Linked DNA regions of Pyrobaculum calidifontis JCM 11548. The protein of the gene in region 5 binds, or shares a complex with, the protein of the main gene of each other region. Links are inferred from orthologs where the notes say so. Each region holds a gene or a part of one and is shown on either strand. Other genes may lie near its edges. The genes, in order: rpl4p, PCAL_RS02995, PCAL_RS11135, PCAL_RS08400 and PCAL_RS09435.

What was found.
Region 1: PCAL_RS09435 (region 5) and rpl4p share a complex: the UniProt entries of both Methanocaldococcus jannaschii proteins name them as parts of the 50S ribosomal subunit. The link is inferred for Pyrobaculum calidifontis JCM 11548 from one-to-one orthologs.
Region 2: PCAL_RS09435 (region 5) and PCAL_RS02995 share a complex: the UniProt entries of both Methanocaldococcus jannaschii proteins name them as parts of the 50S ribosomal subunit. The link is inferred for Pyrobaculum calidifontis JCM 11548 from one-to-one orthologs.
Region 3: PCAL_RS09435 (region 5) and PCAL_RS11135 share a complex: the UniProt entries of both Methanocaldococcus jannaschii proteins name them as parts of the 50S ribosomal subunit. The link is inferred for Pyrobaculum calidifontis JCM 11548 from one-to-one orthologs.
Region 4: PCAL_RS09435 (region 5) and PCAL_RS08400 share a complex: the UniProt entries of both Methanocaldococcus jannaschii proteins name them as parts of the 50S ribosomal subunit. The link is inferred for Pyrobaculum calidifontis JCM 11548 from one-to-one orthologs.

Annotation. Positions count from the first base shown.
Region 1 is NC_009073.1:1,472,458-1,475,253, forward strand. Bases 24-2,796 are described here. They hold rpl4p (50S ribosomal protein L4), read left to right. Parts: upstream 24-867; coding sequence 868-1,725; downstream 1,726-2,796. Other genes in these bases: rpl3p (50S ribosomal protein L3), read left to right, coding at 24-856; PCAL_RS08400 (50S ribosomal protein L23), read left to right, coding at 1,722-1,967; PCAL_RS08405 (hypothetical protein), read right to left, coding at 2,041-2,403; PCAL_RS08410 (exosome complex RNA-binding protein Csl4), read right to left, coding at 2,431-2,796. Outside these bases: more of rpl3p, read left to right, coding at 1-23. UniProt on the Methanocaldococcus jannaschii protein: One of the primary rRNA binding proteins, this protein initially binds near the 5'-end of the 23S rRNA. It is important during the early stages of 50S assembly.
Region 2 is NC_009073.1:527,615-530,376, reverse strand. Bases 4-2,742 are described here. They hold PCAL_RS02995 (50S ribosomal protein L22), read right to left. Parts: upstream 1,781-2,742; coding sequence 1,226-1,780; downstream 4-1,225. Other genes in these bases: PCAL_RS02985 (HAD family hydrolase), read left to right, coding at 2,651-2,742; PCAL_RS02990 (geranylgeranylglycerol-phosphate geranylgeranyltransferase), read left to right, coding at 1,839-2,666; PCAL_RS03000 (hypothetical protein), read left to right, coding at 768-1,229; PCAL_RS03005 (mechanosensitive ion channel family protein), read left to right, coding at 4-718. Also shown: more of PCAL_RS03005, read left to right, coding at 1-3; more of PCAL_RS02985, read left to right, coding at 2,743-2,762. UniProt on the Methanocaldococcus jannaschii protein: This protein binds specifically to 23S rRNA. It makes multiple contacts with different domains of the 23S rRNA in the assembled 50S subunit and ribosome.
Region 3 is NC_009073.1:1,945,527-1,948,396, forward strand. Bases 11-2,857 are described here. They hold PCAL_RS11135 (50S ribosomal protein L13), read left to right. Parts: upstream 11-1,077; coding sequence 1,078-1,638; downstream 1,639-2,857. Other genes in these bases: PCAL_RS11125 (DNA-directed RNA polymerase subunit D), read left to right, coding at 11-687; PCAL_RS11130 (50S ribosomal protein L18e), read left to right, coding at 713-1,081; PCAL_RS11140 (30S ribosomal protein S9), read left to right, coding at 1,643-2,083; PCAL_RS11145 (DNA-directed RNA polymerase subunit N), read left to right, coding at 2,080-2,280; PCAL_RS11150 (U6 snRNA-associated Sm-like protein LSm6), read left to right, coding at 2,312-2,572. Also shown: more of PCAL_RS11125, read left to right, coding at 1-10; more of PCAL_RS11155, read left to right, coding at 2,858-2,870. UniProt on the Methanocaldococcus jannaschii protein: This protein is one of the early assembly proteins of the 50S ribosomal subunit, although it is not seen to bind rRNA by itself. It is important during the early stages of 50S assembly.
Region 4 is NC_009073.1:1,472,856-1,475,824, forward strand. What follows is about bases 1-2,946. They hold PCAL_RS08400 (50S ribosomal protein L23), read left to right. Parts: upstream 1-1,323; coding sequence 1,324-1,569; downstream 1,570-2,946. Other genes in these bases: rpl3p (50S ribosomal protein L3), read left to right, coding at 1-458; rpl4p (50S ribosomal protein L4), read left to right, coding at 470-1,327; PCAL_RS08405 (hypothetical protein), read right to left, coding at 1,643-2,005; PCAL_RS08410 (exosome complex RNA-binding protein Csl4), read right to left, coding at 2,033-2,566; PCAL_RS08415 (DUF2067 family protein), read left to right, coding at 2,620-2,946. Outside these bases: more of PCAL_RS08415, read left to right, coding at 2,947-2,969. UniProt on the Methanocaldococcus jannaschii protein: Binds to 23S rRNA. One of the proteins that surrounds the polypeptide exit tunnel on the outside of the ribosome.
Region 5 is NC_009073.1:1,653,959-1,656,681, forward strand. The notes cover bases 17-2,716. They hold PCAL_RS09435 (50S ribosomal protein L14), read left to right. Parts: upstream 17-999; coding sequence 1,000-1,434; downstream 1,435-2,716. Other genes in these bases: truD (tRNA pseudouridine(13) synthase TruD), read left to right, coding at 17-78; PCAL_RS09430 (DUF362 domain-containing protein), read left to right, coding at 108-905; PCAL_RS09440 (hypothetical protein), read left to right, coding at 1,502-1,819; PCAL_RS09445 (hypothetical protein), read left to right, coding at 1,801-2,184; ahcY (adenosylhomocysteinase), read right to left, coding at 2,520-2,716. Also shown: more of truD, read left to right, coding at 1-16; more of ahcY, read right to left, coding at 2,717-2,723. UniProt on the Methanocaldococcus jannaschii protein: Binds to 23S rRNA. Forms part of two intersubunit bridges in the 70S ribosome.

The DNA.
Region 1 (2,796 bases), 180 kb from region 5 along the record:
CGTTGTTGTAGACGACAGGCCCACTAGCCCGCTTTATGGGAAAGAGGTGGTGAAGGCTGTCACAGTCCTCGACGCGCCTCCTCTTTACGTGGCCGCGGTGAGGCTTTACACCCTGGACCCAACCAACGGCTACAAGGTGGCGGTGGGGGAGGCTTGGGTCTCTGAGCCACCGGCCGACTTGAGGAGAGTTCTCACTTTGCCGGAGAAGTTTGACACTGAGAAGCAGTTGAAGGCGTTGGAGGAGTACAGAGACGTGGCTGTCGACGTGAGAGTCCTCGTGGCTACTCAGCCCAGGCTCTCCGGCATTGGGAAAAAGACGCCCGAGGTCTTGGAAATCCCCGTGGGCGGAGTGCCCAGCATAGACGAGAGGATTAACTTCGCCATATCGCTCCTGGGGAAGACCGTGTCGCCGAAGGACGTCTTTACGCCTGGCCAGCTGGTCGACGTGATTGCGGTCACTAAGGGCAAGGGCTACCAGGGCGTAGTGAAGAGGTTCGGCGTCACTATCCTCCCGAGGTGGCACAAGCACAGGAAGGGCCACAGGCGGACGGGCACCATAGGCCCCCAGGCGCCGGCGCTTATGTTCACTCAGCCCAGGCCGGGCCAGATGGGCTTCCACCAGCGCACTGAGTACAACAAGAGGATTCTAAAGATAGGGGACAACGGCGCCGAGATTACACCCAAGTCTGGCTTTCCGCACTACGGCGTTATAAAGGGGCCGTACATCCTTCTGCAGGGCAGCGTGCCTGGGGCTAGGAAGAGGCTTGTCGTGCTTAGATACCCAGTTAGACCGCCTAAGAAGGCGCCGCCAGCCGCAGAGCCGCAGGTGGTTTGGGTTAGTTCTCAAAGTATTTAAACTGGGCCAATATGGGCGCCGTGGTTAAAGAGTTGTTGAAGTTCAAGCTTCTGGACCTCTCGCCGTACATAAAACCAGCGGAGGAGAGGCCTCCCGAGGCTCTTAAGGTTTATGACGTAAATGGGCAGTACATGGCCGACATAGAGACGCCGATACACTTCTACGAGCCCGTGAGGCCCGACTTGATTAGGAGAGCCTACTTAAGCGCCTTGAGCGCGAGGTTTCAGCCTAAGGGCGTCTACGAGGGCGCTGGCAAAGAACACAGTTGCGAGTCCTTTGGCGTGGGCTTGGGAATTGCGAGAATTCCGAGGTACAAGGGGCATCTCTGGCCGCGTGGCTGCTTTGCCCCTAACACTAGGGGAGGCAGGAGGGCCCACCCGCCGAGGCCTGAGAAGAAGTTGCACGAGGAGATTAACTGGAAGGAGAAGAACTTGGCCATTAGGTCCGCCATAGCGGCCACTGCGTACAAGTCGTGGGTAGCCGCCAGGGGGCACATGGTGGAGAAGGTCCCCTCTCTGCCGCTTGTGGTGTCGGGGGATGCTGAGAAAATTGCTAAGGCCAAGGAGGCGAAGAAGCTCTTCGAGGTGCTGGGCCTCTGGCCCGACGTGGAGAGGGCGGCGGAGGGCGTGAAAATTAGGGCTGGGAAGGGGAAGATGCGCGGCAGGAGGTACAAGGAGCCTAAGAGCGTGTTAGTCGTGGTGTCGGAGCTGGACGTGCCTCTAATAGGCGCCGTTAGGAATTTCCCAGGCGTAGACGTTGTGCCAGTGAGCCACTTAAACATGCTGGTGCTGGCTCCCGGCGGCGTGCCGGGGCGGCTGACCCTCTGGACCGCCACGGCTGTGGAAAGGCTGAAGGGACTGTTCCTATGATCAAGAGGTTTGTCATCACTGAGAAGGCCTTGAGGCTCGCGGAGCGGGAGAACAAGATAACCATAATCGTGGAGAGGACCGCCACTAAGAAGCAGATAGCAGACGAAGTGCAGAGACTCTACAACGTCAAAGTGGAGAAGGTCAACACGCTCATAACGCCGCGCGGGGAGAAGAAGGCATATGTAAAACTCGCCGAGGGCTACAGCGCGATGGACCTATTGACAAAGCTGGGAGTCCTGTAGTCAGTTCGTGGGTTCTACATCACTAGTCAGTACTTAAAACCCACATCACCGACCCCTACTGCCTACGTGTTTTTTACTTTTCTTTTTTCAGTAGGCGGATCCAGGTGGCTATAGACTCGCCGCCGGCGACGTACTTGTTCTTAATGAGGTAGTACTGGGATACCACTTTTGCCTGGACTAGGTACGCGGCGAAGAGGTTTACGAGGACTCTCGCCCCGCCCCTCCTCACGAGGCCCTTTATGTACTCCTCTGGGTAGTCGCGCGCCACTGGGTTTCCGCGCTCTGCGGCCTCTCTTGCGCGGAGCGAGAAGAGGCGGATGCCCACGGTCTTGAGCCACGCGCGGAATTTCTCCACCTCGCTCCTGTAGCCCTTCGCCAAGTCGCTCTCGAGGAAGTGTGGCCAGTACTTCTCAATCTCCTTTAAGACAGACTCCACGTCTAAAAACCTGGGCGTGTATTTAAGCTACGCGGTGTAATACCCCACGGCGATCTTCCTCTTGACCTCGGCGCCGCAGTTGGGGCAGTAAAGAGTGTTTCCCCTCCTCTTCAACAGAGAGCCGCATTTGGGGCACCTGGAGAGCACTACGCCGTATGTGGCCCCCCTCGTGGAGACGACGAGAGGCGGGCCGTAGGTGGAGACCACCTTTGCCCTTATGTAGTCGCCTATGCCGAATTCCCCGTCGGCGAAGAAGTTGGGCAAGACTCCAGTGATTTGGTACTTCATGTCCACGGGGCCCCGCTCCCCCTCTACCGCGAAGCACTTGAGCTGGTACGCCCGGCGCCCCTTGCCCAACACTACGCAATACACCACTGTGCCGGGGGGCGGAAT
Region 2 (2,762 bases), 1.1 Mb from region 5 along the record:
GGTTAATCGGCTTGTGGAAAGGACGGGGCTTGAGAAGGCTTTTGACAAGACTGATGTGGGTAAGGCGTTTAGGGCTGCTGGTGTAGATTTGTCGAATTTGGTGGGCATGTTGGTGACCGCTTTTGTTATTGTGATTGGTATTGTGATTGCATTGGATTATCTTAAGATTGGAGGAGAGGCGGGCAGAATTGTCGCAGATGTGGCTAGGTATTTGCCTAGGCTGATTGGCGGCATTATTCTGCTGAGCGTTGGCATAATTCTCGTTGCCATTCTTACTGACTATATTGGGAAGTTGCTTACTGGCTTGTTCCCCCAGCAGTTTGTGGAGATTGGGGAGATGTTGAGGAACTTGTTGCTGATCGGCCTCGTGGCGTTGATCGTCTCTATCGCGCTGGACTTGATGCTGTTTACTGGTCCGCTTGTCTACCCGCTTATTCTTGGCACCGTCATTATTGGCGCTGGGATATTCATTGGGCACACTATTGTGCGTAACATCGTGGAGGATCACCCAGAGTTCGCTGGGGTGGCTCCGTATGCCAAGTTCTTGGTGTACTTAGTGTTTCTGATGGTGGGTCTTGGGGCTATATTTGCCGAGTTTCCGCAGACCGCGCACGTTGTTCAGAACGTTGCCTGGGGCGTGGCTATTGCGGTGGGCATATTGCTGGCGCCGGTGATATACACGTTGGCTAAGCGAATGGTAGAGGAGGCCAAGAAGTAAGCCCCTTTTTTCACGGTAACTTTTATATAGTTTTATATACTCTCCTCCTATGCATATCGAGATTAGGGACCCGTCTCTGGTGGAGCGTCTCAGGCGTCTTCTCCCGCGGCCAGATGCGCCGTTCGATGATGTGATTGTGAAGCTTCTGGAGCAGCCTTGTAAGCTCAGGATTAGGGAGATTGTGGAGGAGGTCTTTGCCTCTGCTAATCTTGAGGAGAGGGTTGCTAAGGCGGTGGAGCAGGCCGTGTCGCGTAGTGTGGGGGATTTGGAGAGGAGGGTTGTCCACGCTGTGGAGAGGGCTGTCAGAGATTTTCTCCGTAGCTTGCCTGCGGGCGAGCTGGCGGGTGGGGGGTGGGACGCGGTGATTAGGGAGGCGAAGAGGCGCCCGGATGGCTGTCTCACGTTTTCAGAGATTCGCAGGCTTTATGGGAAGAATCTCAACAGTGTGATGTTGAGGAAGAGGGGGTTTGTGCAGAGGGAGAGGGGGCTTTGGTGTCTGCCTAAGGACTAGCGTTTTACTAGGTTTAGCTTGTAGCGTTTTGGCACAACCTCCTTGGGGAGCTCTGCGGCTACTATCTCCACGTTTACTGTCTCCTCGTTGAATGGTGTTGCTCTACCGAAGGCACGCGGCATGATGTTGGGGATTTTTATCCCCTTGTGGGCGGCGGCGTGGATAATGACTAGGCGCTCTACGTCGAGGCCTTTGAACTTGGCGTTGTTTTCTAGGTTTTCGAGGAGTTGGAGGTATCTCTTGGCCACTTTTACGGGCCACTTGGCCACTGGCCACCCCTCCCAGGGCGTTGCGTGGTGGGCCTGCTTCTTTTTGAATGTCTTTATAGGGATTGGTCTCTTTAGCTTTACCACGTCCTCTAGCCACGCCTTTGCCTGTTTAAGAGTCATCCCTTTGATAAACCTGGCCACTTCCACGCTCTTTTTCCATGACATTCTCTGCTCAGGGGCGTAGGCCTTGGCTATCTGCTCTGGGGTTATTCTTACTCCGTACTTCTTAAACACCAGCTCTGCCGCTTGTTCGTCTGTCAGAGAGTAGTGGAAGTGGGGCACGGGGCCCTTGGGAGTGTTGGTTATAAATATTTCTCTGCTCAGCCCCGTGGCGTCTCTACTGGGATTGTGGAGACTCATCAGGGGGGAGCACGGGGTTTTAGCCGCCTTAGCCTCCACAGCCTCTTACATGGTCGCGGGCGGCAGGAGCCTTGAGGCAGTTGCGCTGTTGGCAGTCTCCACGTTTTTAGCTGAGGCGGGGTTGTTTGCCCACAACGACTTGGCCAACTTGGAGGAGGACAGGGTCAATAGGCCGGGGGCTCCTCTGGTGACAGGTGAGGTGGGCTTGGGCGCGGCCAGGGCTGTGGCGTACGGCTCGCTTTCTGCAGGCGCGCTGGCCGCGGCTCTGCTGGGCCTTCTGCCGCTTGTCATCTACTTATCTGCGGCAATCCTCGGCACGGCCTACAACGCCAAGCTGAAGCGCGTGCCCTTTTTGGGCAACTTCATCGTGGCGTTTTTGACCTCTATGACTTATATCTATGGGATGGCGGCGGCTGGGGGCTTTTCGCCTGTGTTGGCGCTCCTCTTTGCCTCTTCGCTTGTGGCAAATTTGGGCAGGGAGTTTGTGAAAACGGCCATTGACGTTGAGGGCGACCTGAGGGCCGGGGTTAGGACCGCCGCCTCTCTGCTGGGGCCGGAGAGGGCCGCCAAGCTGGGGGCGTCTGTGACCGCGCTGTCGGCGGCGATTGGGCTGTGGCTGGTGGCCGCGGCTCTTGACTCGCGGTTGTACATTTTGGCAACTGGCGCCGCGGCGACTTCGGTCTTGCTCCTCTACTTCTCCGCCTCTGCGTGGAGGGGGGCTTGGGAGAGGTACAGGAGGGGCACCCTCGCGGCGTTTGGCGTCACACTAGTGGCGCTGGTCGTGGAGGCTCTATGGCTACTGTCCTAGTGGACTTGGATGGGACGCTCATCCCGCTCGACGCTTGGGAGCCCGTGTTTTTAGAAGTATGCGAGAGGATTGCCCGCCAGGTGGGGGCCACGGCTG
Region 3 (2,870 bases), 290 kb from region 5 along the record:
AGGGTAATCATCTCCGAGTTGCCCGTCTTAGCCATAGACAGCGTGGTTGTGGTTAACAATACGTCGGTGATGTACGACGAAATGTTGGCGCACAGACTTGGCCTTATACCGCTTACAACGCCGCTCAAAGACCTGCCGCCGATAGAAGACTGCGAATCGGGCCTCGTGGACCCCTCTGAATGCACCGTTAGGCTTACTCTCCAAGTAAACGCGACAGGAGATGTGGTGGTATATGCCGGAGACCTAGTGGCCGATAGACCAGATGTCGCACCGGTATATAAAGATATTCCAATTGTAAAACTTGTAGAAGGCCAGTCAGTGGTTGTTGAGGCTTATGCGAAACTCGGCCGAGCCAGAGATCACGCAAAGTGGCAAGCCGCACTGGCAAGCTACTACTACTATCCCAAGGTAGTTGTGAAGAGAGAGGAGTGTAGAGAAATGTGTAAAGAGGTGTGCCGCAATCTTGAAAACCCGTTAGAGTGCACGTTTAACAAGGCGACCACGTGCAAAGAGATGTGCGGAGGCGGCATCGTGGTAGAGTGGGAAAAGGATAAGTATGTGTTTTGGATTGAGTCGTTTGGGAATTATGACGCCGAGACTGCGTTGCGCGAGGCTTTTAGAATATTGAAGAAAAAATTTGAAGACTTTCTAGACGCCTTGAGCAGGAAGGCTGAGGCAAAACTTTAAATACTGGGCATCTCGGGGTGGCGGTATGCCTCCTAATCCCACGGGTCCGACAAATAGGCAGTTGAGGATGCTTATCAGATTTCTTAGAAAGGCCGCCACTGCCAACTCTGCCAACATATGGAGGGCCATTGCCGAACTCGTGGAGAGGCCTAGGCGGAGTAGAGTTGTAGTCAATGTGGGCAAGCTAAATAGAGTTGCCAATGATGGAGACGTAGTTGTAATCCCTGGGAAGTTGCTTGGCGGAGGCGAGCTCAAAAAGCGTGTCGTTGTAGCGGCCGTCAGCGTAACTCCAAAGGCGTGGAAGAAGGTGGTAGAGGCCGGCGGAGAGGTTTTGACAATACCTGAGTTAGTTAGGCGGAATCCCAAGGGGAGCGGCGTAAAGATAGTGATATGATCGTCAAAAAAGTTCTCGACCTTTCGCAAATACCTGAGAAAGGCGAAATAGTAATAGACGCCGAGGGACACATAATGGGCCGTCTTGCGTCATATGTGGCCAAAATCCTGTTGTCTAAGCCTGAGCTTCGGGTGGTGGTGGTGAACGCGGAGAAACTTGTTGTGACGGGGGATAGGAAGATGGTAGTGGAGTGGTTCATGCGCAAAATCAGCGAGTGGAGGACTCACTACAATCCTGAGAAGGCTGGGCCAAAGATACCGAGGAGGCCCGATAGGGTATTTAAGAGAGTTGTCAGGGGGATGTTGCCCAAGAAAGTTGAGAGTGGGCGTGATGCGTTAAAGAGGCTTAGGGTCTATATGTCGATCCCCCTGGACTTTATTCAGCGGCGGCGCCTAGTCCTCTATGAGGTTCCTGCCGCCAAGCTGAGGGTTAGGCCGCTCATGCAGTTTGTGACACTTGAAGAGGTGTGGCGCAGTATTGACCCAGCGGCGTGGGAGAAGTGGAACAAGGCCAAGGAGGTGTGGGCGAAAAAAATAAAACAAGCAACCAGCGGATAGGGTTATGGAAGGCGAGATGCCTTGGGTCTCTATCTTGCAGGAGAACCCCAGAGTCATTATCTCTGTAGGGAAGAAGAAAACTGCGGTAGCCAGGGCCATAATTAAGCCGGGGATGGGGCGGGTGAGAATTAATGGATATCCCCTTGAGCTTTGGCCGATAGAAATGGCGAGAGTCAAGATGCAAGAGCCTCTCATTCTCGCCGGCGATTTGGCTAAGAAGGTGGATATTGAGGTTAATGTGAGAGGTGGGGGGTATATGGGGCAGGCAATTGCCACTAGGATCGCCATTGCCAGGGGTCTTGTAGCTTATTTCCAGAGCGAGGAATTGAAGAAGCTGTACGAGGAGTACGACCCCTACATGCTTAAGGGAGATCCCCGTAGGACTGAGCCTAAAAAGCCTGGAATAAAGCACGCGAGAAGCAAAAGGCAGAAGGCTTATAGATGATTATTCCAGTTAGGTGTTTTACTTGCGGAAAGCCGCTGGGCCATCTCTACGCCGTTTTTAAAAAGCGGGTGCTGGCCGGCGAACATCCCGGCCGTGTCCTTGACGAGCTGGGCGTCGTTAGGTATTGTTGCAGAAGGACCTTAATGGCCCATGTGGAGTGGATAGACGACTTGCTGGTTTACGAGAGAAGGGGCTAAGTTTTATATATTGGAGGGTTTAAGGCTCAATATGTCGAAGTCGTCGCAACAAGTAAAGCTCCCATCTCCTATTAAAGTGCTTACAAAGATGTTAAACAAGGAGGTGGTGGCGCGGCTTAAGGGCGGCATTGCCGTAAAAGGCGTATTGACCGCCTACGACAGTTGTATGAACCTAGTGTTGGACGACGCCGCTGAGCTCGACCGAAGTGGAGAACCAGTCACTCGGTATGGCCGTATAGTGGTCCGCGGGTCGCAAGTTATATATGTCTCAGCCATCGACGTGTCCTCATGATAGTCGTAGAGAAAGTTGATAAAATTCCGACGGCCAAGCGGCTTGTTGAAATAGTGGAGAGGAAGGGCCAAGGGCACCCAGACTACATAGCAGATGGGATTTCCGAGTGGGTGAGCCGGTACTTATCTAGGTACTACCTGGAGCACTTCGGCGTAATTCTACACCACAACGTGGACAAGACTTTGGTAGTTGGCGGCCAGGCTGCGCCTAAGTTCGGCGGGGGCGAAGTTATACAGCCCATATACATAATAGTGTCAGGCAGAGCCACTTCAGAAGTTAAGACAAAAGATGGGACTGT
Region 4 (2,969 bases), 180 kb from region 5 along the record:
AGACCGTGTCGCCGAAGGACGTCTTTACGCCTGGCCAGCTGGTCGACGTGATTGCGGTCACTAAGGGCAAGGGCTACCAGGGCGTAGTGAAGAGGTTCGGCGTCACTATCCTCCCGAGGTGGCACAAGCACAGGAAGGGCCACAGGCGGACGGGCACCATAGGCCCCCAGGCGCCGGCGCTTATGTTCACTCAGCCCAGGCCGGGCCAGATGGGCTTCCACCAGCGCACTGAGTACAACAAGAGGATTCTAAAGATAGGGGACAACGGCGCCGAGATTACACCCAAGTCTGGCTTTCCGCACTACGGCGTTATAAAGGGGCCGTACATCCTTCTGCAGGGCAGCGTGCCTGGGGCTAGGAAGAGGCTTGTCGTGCTTAGATACCCAGTTAGACCGCCTAAGAAGGCGCCGCCAGCCGCAGAGCCGCAGGTGGTTTGGGTTAGTTCTCAAAGTATTTAAACTGGGCCAATATGGGCGCCGTGGTTAAAGAGTTGTTGAAGTTCAAGCTTCTGGACCTCTCGCCGTACATAAAACCAGCGGAGGAGAGGCCTCCCGAGGCTCTTAAGGTTTATGACGTAAATGGGCAGTACATGGCCGACATAGAGACGCCGATACACTTCTACGAGCCCGTGAGGCCCGACTTGATTAGGAGAGCCTACTTAAGCGCCTTGAGCGCGAGGTTTCAGCCTAAGGGCGTCTACGAGGGCGCTGGCAAAGAACACAGTTGCGAGTCCTTTGGCGTGGGCTTGGGAATTGCGAGAATTCCGAGGTACAAGGGGCATCTCTGGCCGCGTGGCTGCTTTGCCCCTAACACTAGGGGAGGCAGGAGGGCCCACCCGCCGAGGCCTGAGAAGAAGTTGCACGAGGAGATTAACTGGAAGGAGAAGAACTTGGCCATTAGGTCCGCCATAGCGGCCACTGCGTACAAGTCGTGGGTAGCCGCCAGGGGGCACATGGTGGAGAAGGTCCCCTCTCTGCCGCTTGTGGTGTCGGGGGATGCTGAGAAAATTGCTAAGGCCAAGGAGGCGAAGAAGCTCTTCGAGGTGCTGGGCCTCTGGCCCGACGTGGAGAGGGCGGCGGAGGGCGTGAAAATTAGGGCTGGGAAGGGGAAGATGCGCGGCAGGAGGTACAAGGAGCCTAAGAGCGTGTTAGTCGTGGTGTCGGAGCTGGACGTGCCTCTAATAGGCGCCGTTAGGAATTTCCCAGGCGTAGACGTTGTGCCAGTGAGCCACTTAAACATGCTGGTGCTGGCTCCCGGCGGCGTGCCGGGGCGGCTGACCCTCTGGACCGCCACGGCTGTGGAAAGGCTGAAGGGACTGTTCCTATGATCAAGAGGTTTGTCATCACTGAGAAGGCCTTGAGGCTCGCGGAGCGGGAGAACAAGATAACCATAATCGTGGAGAGGACCGCCACTAAGAAGCAGATAGCAGACGAAGTGCAGAGACTCTACAACGTCAAAGTGGAGAAGGTCAACACGCTCATAACGCCGCGCGGGGAGAAGAAGGCATATGTAAAACTCGCCGAGGGCTACAGCGCGATGGACCTATTGACAAAGCTGGGAGTCCTGTAGTCAGTTCGTGGGTTCTACATCACTAGTCAGTACTTAAAACCCACATCACCGACCCCTACTGCCTACGTGTTTTTTACTTTTCTTTTTTCAGTAGGCGGATCCAGGTGGCTATAGACTCGCCGCCGGCGACGTACTTGTTCTTAATGAGGTAGTACTGGGATACCACTTTTGCCTGGACTAGGTACGCGGCGAAGAGGTTTACGAGGACTCTCGCCCCGCCCCTCCTCACGAGGCCCTTTATGTACTCCTCTGGGTAGTCGCGCGCCACTGGGTTTCCGCGCTCTGCGGCCTCTCTTGCGCGGAGCGAGAAGAGGCGGATGCCCACGGTCTTGAGCCACGCGCGGAATTTCTCCACCTCGCTCCTGTAGCCCTTCGCCAAGTCGCTCTCGAGGAAGTGTGGCCAGTACTTCTCAATCTCCTTTAAGACAGACTCCACGTCTAAAAACCTGGGCGTGTATTTAAGCTACGCGGTGTAATACCCCACGGCGATCTTCCTCTTGACCTCGGCGCCGCAGTTGGGGCAGTAAAGAGTGTTTCCCCTCCTCTTCAACAGAGAGCCGCATTTGGGGCACCTGGAGAGCACTACGCCGTATGTGGCCCCCCTCGTGGAGACGACGAGAGGCGGGCCGTAGGTGGAGACCACCTTTGCCCTTATGTAGTCGCCTATGCCGAATTCCCCGTCGGCGAAGAAGTTGGGCAAGACTCCAGTGATTTGGTACTTCATGTCCACGGGGCCCCGCTCCCCCTCTACCGCGAAGCACTTGAGCTGGTACGCCCGGCGCCCCTTGCCCAACACTACGCAATACACCACTGTGCCGGGGGGCGGAATGGGGGGTTCGCGGAAGGGCTTCACCACGGCTAGGTGCGCCTTGGGGTCGTAGGCCGCCGTGCCCGTGGCCGAGGCCATGTACTTGTAGCTGTTGAGGTAGGCCGCTCCCCTAACCTCAAACTCCTCCGCATAAGCCACAGTCTCTCCTGGCGTAACTACCTTCTTCACGTGGGGCAAAGCTCCTCAGTATATATTTTTTTAAACTGCCTTCAACATGCGCCGTGTACATCGGCCTGTCCTTTAAATTCCACGACAGAGGGGAGGTGGAGAAGTTCCTCGCCTTCCTAGAGCGGCACCTCGACGTTGAATACCTCGTGGACGTCCGGCTTACACACGTCTACGTACAACTGCAGGGCGACGAGAAGAAGCTCGAGGAAGCCGCGGCCCTCGTGAAAAGCCTGGCCGGCCTGGCGCGCCGGGGGAGAGAGCGGAGACGAGTGCCCCTCCTAGTCCTCTTCAGAGACGTGGAGCTCGCCAGGCCCATACCCCCCGACGTAATCGCCGACGCGTTAACGCTGAGGGGCTACCCCTCGGCCGTGAAAGGCTCTGCACTGGAGACAACGGCGGAGTA
Region 5 (2,723 bases):
CTGCCGAGGGGGAGCTACGCCACTGTGGTATTGAGGGAGGTGGTGAAGCCGGTCGACCCCGCCGCGCATGGGTTCTAAAACATTTATTTTACCGTCTAACTTGGGGCGTGGTAGTGGCACTGCCGGCGGACGAGAGGCCTCCGGTGCCTAAGAAGGACGCGTTGATAGTTTTGGCGGTCCACAGCTACATCCCCTCTCAGGCAAACCCCCGGGCCGAGCTCCTTGAGACAATTTTACAGATCTTGGAGGGGCGCCACGTGTCGCTTACTTTCTCGATGCCTAAGTCCTACTTTGAAAAGGCCGTGAAAGTGATGGGGCTAGACAAACTGGCGGCTAAGTACGGCGCCAAGATAGTGATGCCGCATCAAAGTGCCACATATAGGCTGGAGCTTCAGTCGCCTCTGGGCAACAAGGTCCGCGTAAGAGCCCTCGAGGCAGCCTTCGACGAGTCACTACTGAAGATAGTCGTTGCGATGCCCGTCAGCCACCCCCAGACCATTCTCTACTCCACGATGACCACCGCCGCGTTGCAGATACTGGAGCCGAAAGATTCGCAAAACCTCTACGAGGGGTTCAGGGCCTTGTACAAGTACATCGCAGACATATACAAGCTGGAGAAAAACACCCTCTGCATCGCCGACGGGAAGTACGTCATCGAGGGAGACGGCCCCATCAAGGGCTTCCAGCGCTACTGGGGGGTGCAAGTGGTGGGCGAGAACTGCGCAGAGGTGGACTACGTCGTCGCGAGGGGGCTGGGGGTAGACCCGGGGGACTTGGGCTACCTCTACTTCTACTACGATGGGGCAATACCCAAGATCGACGTTCCAGAGCTCGTCGAGAAGAACCGGCTAAATATTAAACTGACGAGCAACGTTGGCATACTGCTCAGTTGGAAGAAAGGCTGATGATGAAAGCGTTGGTGGAAGAACGGTGACTGACGACGGACGGACTGACGGCCTCCGTGGGAAAAGCTTATAAACTGCGGCTGTAGGGGGTGCTATGGCAAAGCGTGGCGGCAAGAGAACGGTAGGCGTCCCGTATAGGTTCCACGTGACTCCTGGCATATTTATGAACAGCCTAGTCCCCGTGGCTGACAACTCTGGCGCGAAGCTGGTTAGAGTGATAGGCGTCGTTGGCCACTACTCTAAGTCTGTGCATAGGAGAATTCCGGGCGCCGGCGTGGGTGACATGGTGGTAGTTGTGGTGAGGGAGGGGAAGCCCGAGTTGAGGAAGCAGATTTTCAGGGCGATAGTGGTTAGGCAGAGGAGGCCCTACAGGAGGCCGGACGGCACGTGGGTGGCGTTTGAGGACAACGCCGTTGTCATAGTTACGCCCGAGGGAGACCCGAAGGGCTCTGAGATACACGGCCCCGTGGCCATGGAGGCGACGCTTAGGTGGCCCACAATTGCAAACCTAGCCTCCATAGTGGTTTAGTTTCACTCCACTCTCCCCACGCACTTTGTTAAACACAGCATATTTATCTACGCAGAGTCAAAACCACGTGGAAGCGGCTGTGGAGATTTTAATCCCGCGGCTTAGGAGGCTTAGCCCGGCGAAGAGGGCCGCCGCCCTGTACAAGCTGAGGGAGACACTAGACGAGGAGGACTTCAAGTACGTGGCCGCCTTGCTCGCCGTCGACTTGAGCGTCGGGGAAAACCCGAGGCGATGGGTTGCCGTAGACCCCGTCGACGTGGTAGAAGATGTGGAGGAGTTGGCCGAGGACCACTTAGAGGGCCGCGTGGAGACAATTGAAGTGGTAGAAGACGACGAGTATGTGGGAAAGAGAGTTGTGGAGAGGCTATGGAAGTCGACTATTTAATTGAACGCCTCGGCAAATACTTGGGAGGCATAGACGTGGAAAAGGTCAAGGCATCCCTAGTGCAGAGCTCTGACGCCGCGTTTCGGATCTTGGGCCTAGACTCAGAGCCCGTGGACGTCTCCGCCCTAGAGTGTAGGAGGGTAGCCACTTTTCTAGAGGTTTACAAGGAGGAGGAGAAAAGGCTGAGGGCCCTCTACCGCGAGTTAAAGGCCCTCGGCATTTCTCCAAGCGACTTAGAGACGCTTAGGCGCAGGATCAAGGCCGCTAAGAGAAATGTGAAAATATACCGCGATATGGCCAAGAGATGTTCATCGCAGGTCAGTATCTTCACAAGTCAGACCCCAGAGTTGCAATCATCAAAATAGAGAGGGGGAGGGAATTTAAATCCCATCTAGCGGGTAGCTTTGAAACTTTTATCTTGATATGCGTATTGTGACTCATATATACCCCGCCGCCCTGTCTTCTGTACTTCTCCAACACGGGGCTTGTCCTCTGACAAGACCTCGGCCAGGCTACGGTCGGCGAATAGTTGGACCATGAAGTGATATTTGTGCCCCCTTATGCCAGCGTGGCGCGAGGGGGTCACGTCACATGAGATAGCCGAAGACATGTGTAAAGAGGAGGTCGAATTTCGACTCGCGTACGGCGGCCTGCCTCGCAGAGAGCATAGCTGGGCGGTTTTTAAAATGTGGGTACAGCGTTAGGTGCCGAGGGTCCAGGAGGATAGATACTGTCTCTGTTCTTCTGTCATTTCCTCTATCTCTATGCCCATGGTCTTTAGCTTAAGTCTTGCCACTTCGCGGTCGAGCTCGTCGGGGAGCTTGTAGACGTCTGGCGCCAGCTTGTTTTTGACTAAGTACTCAGCCGCCAAGGCTTGGTTTGCAAACGACATGTCCATGACCTC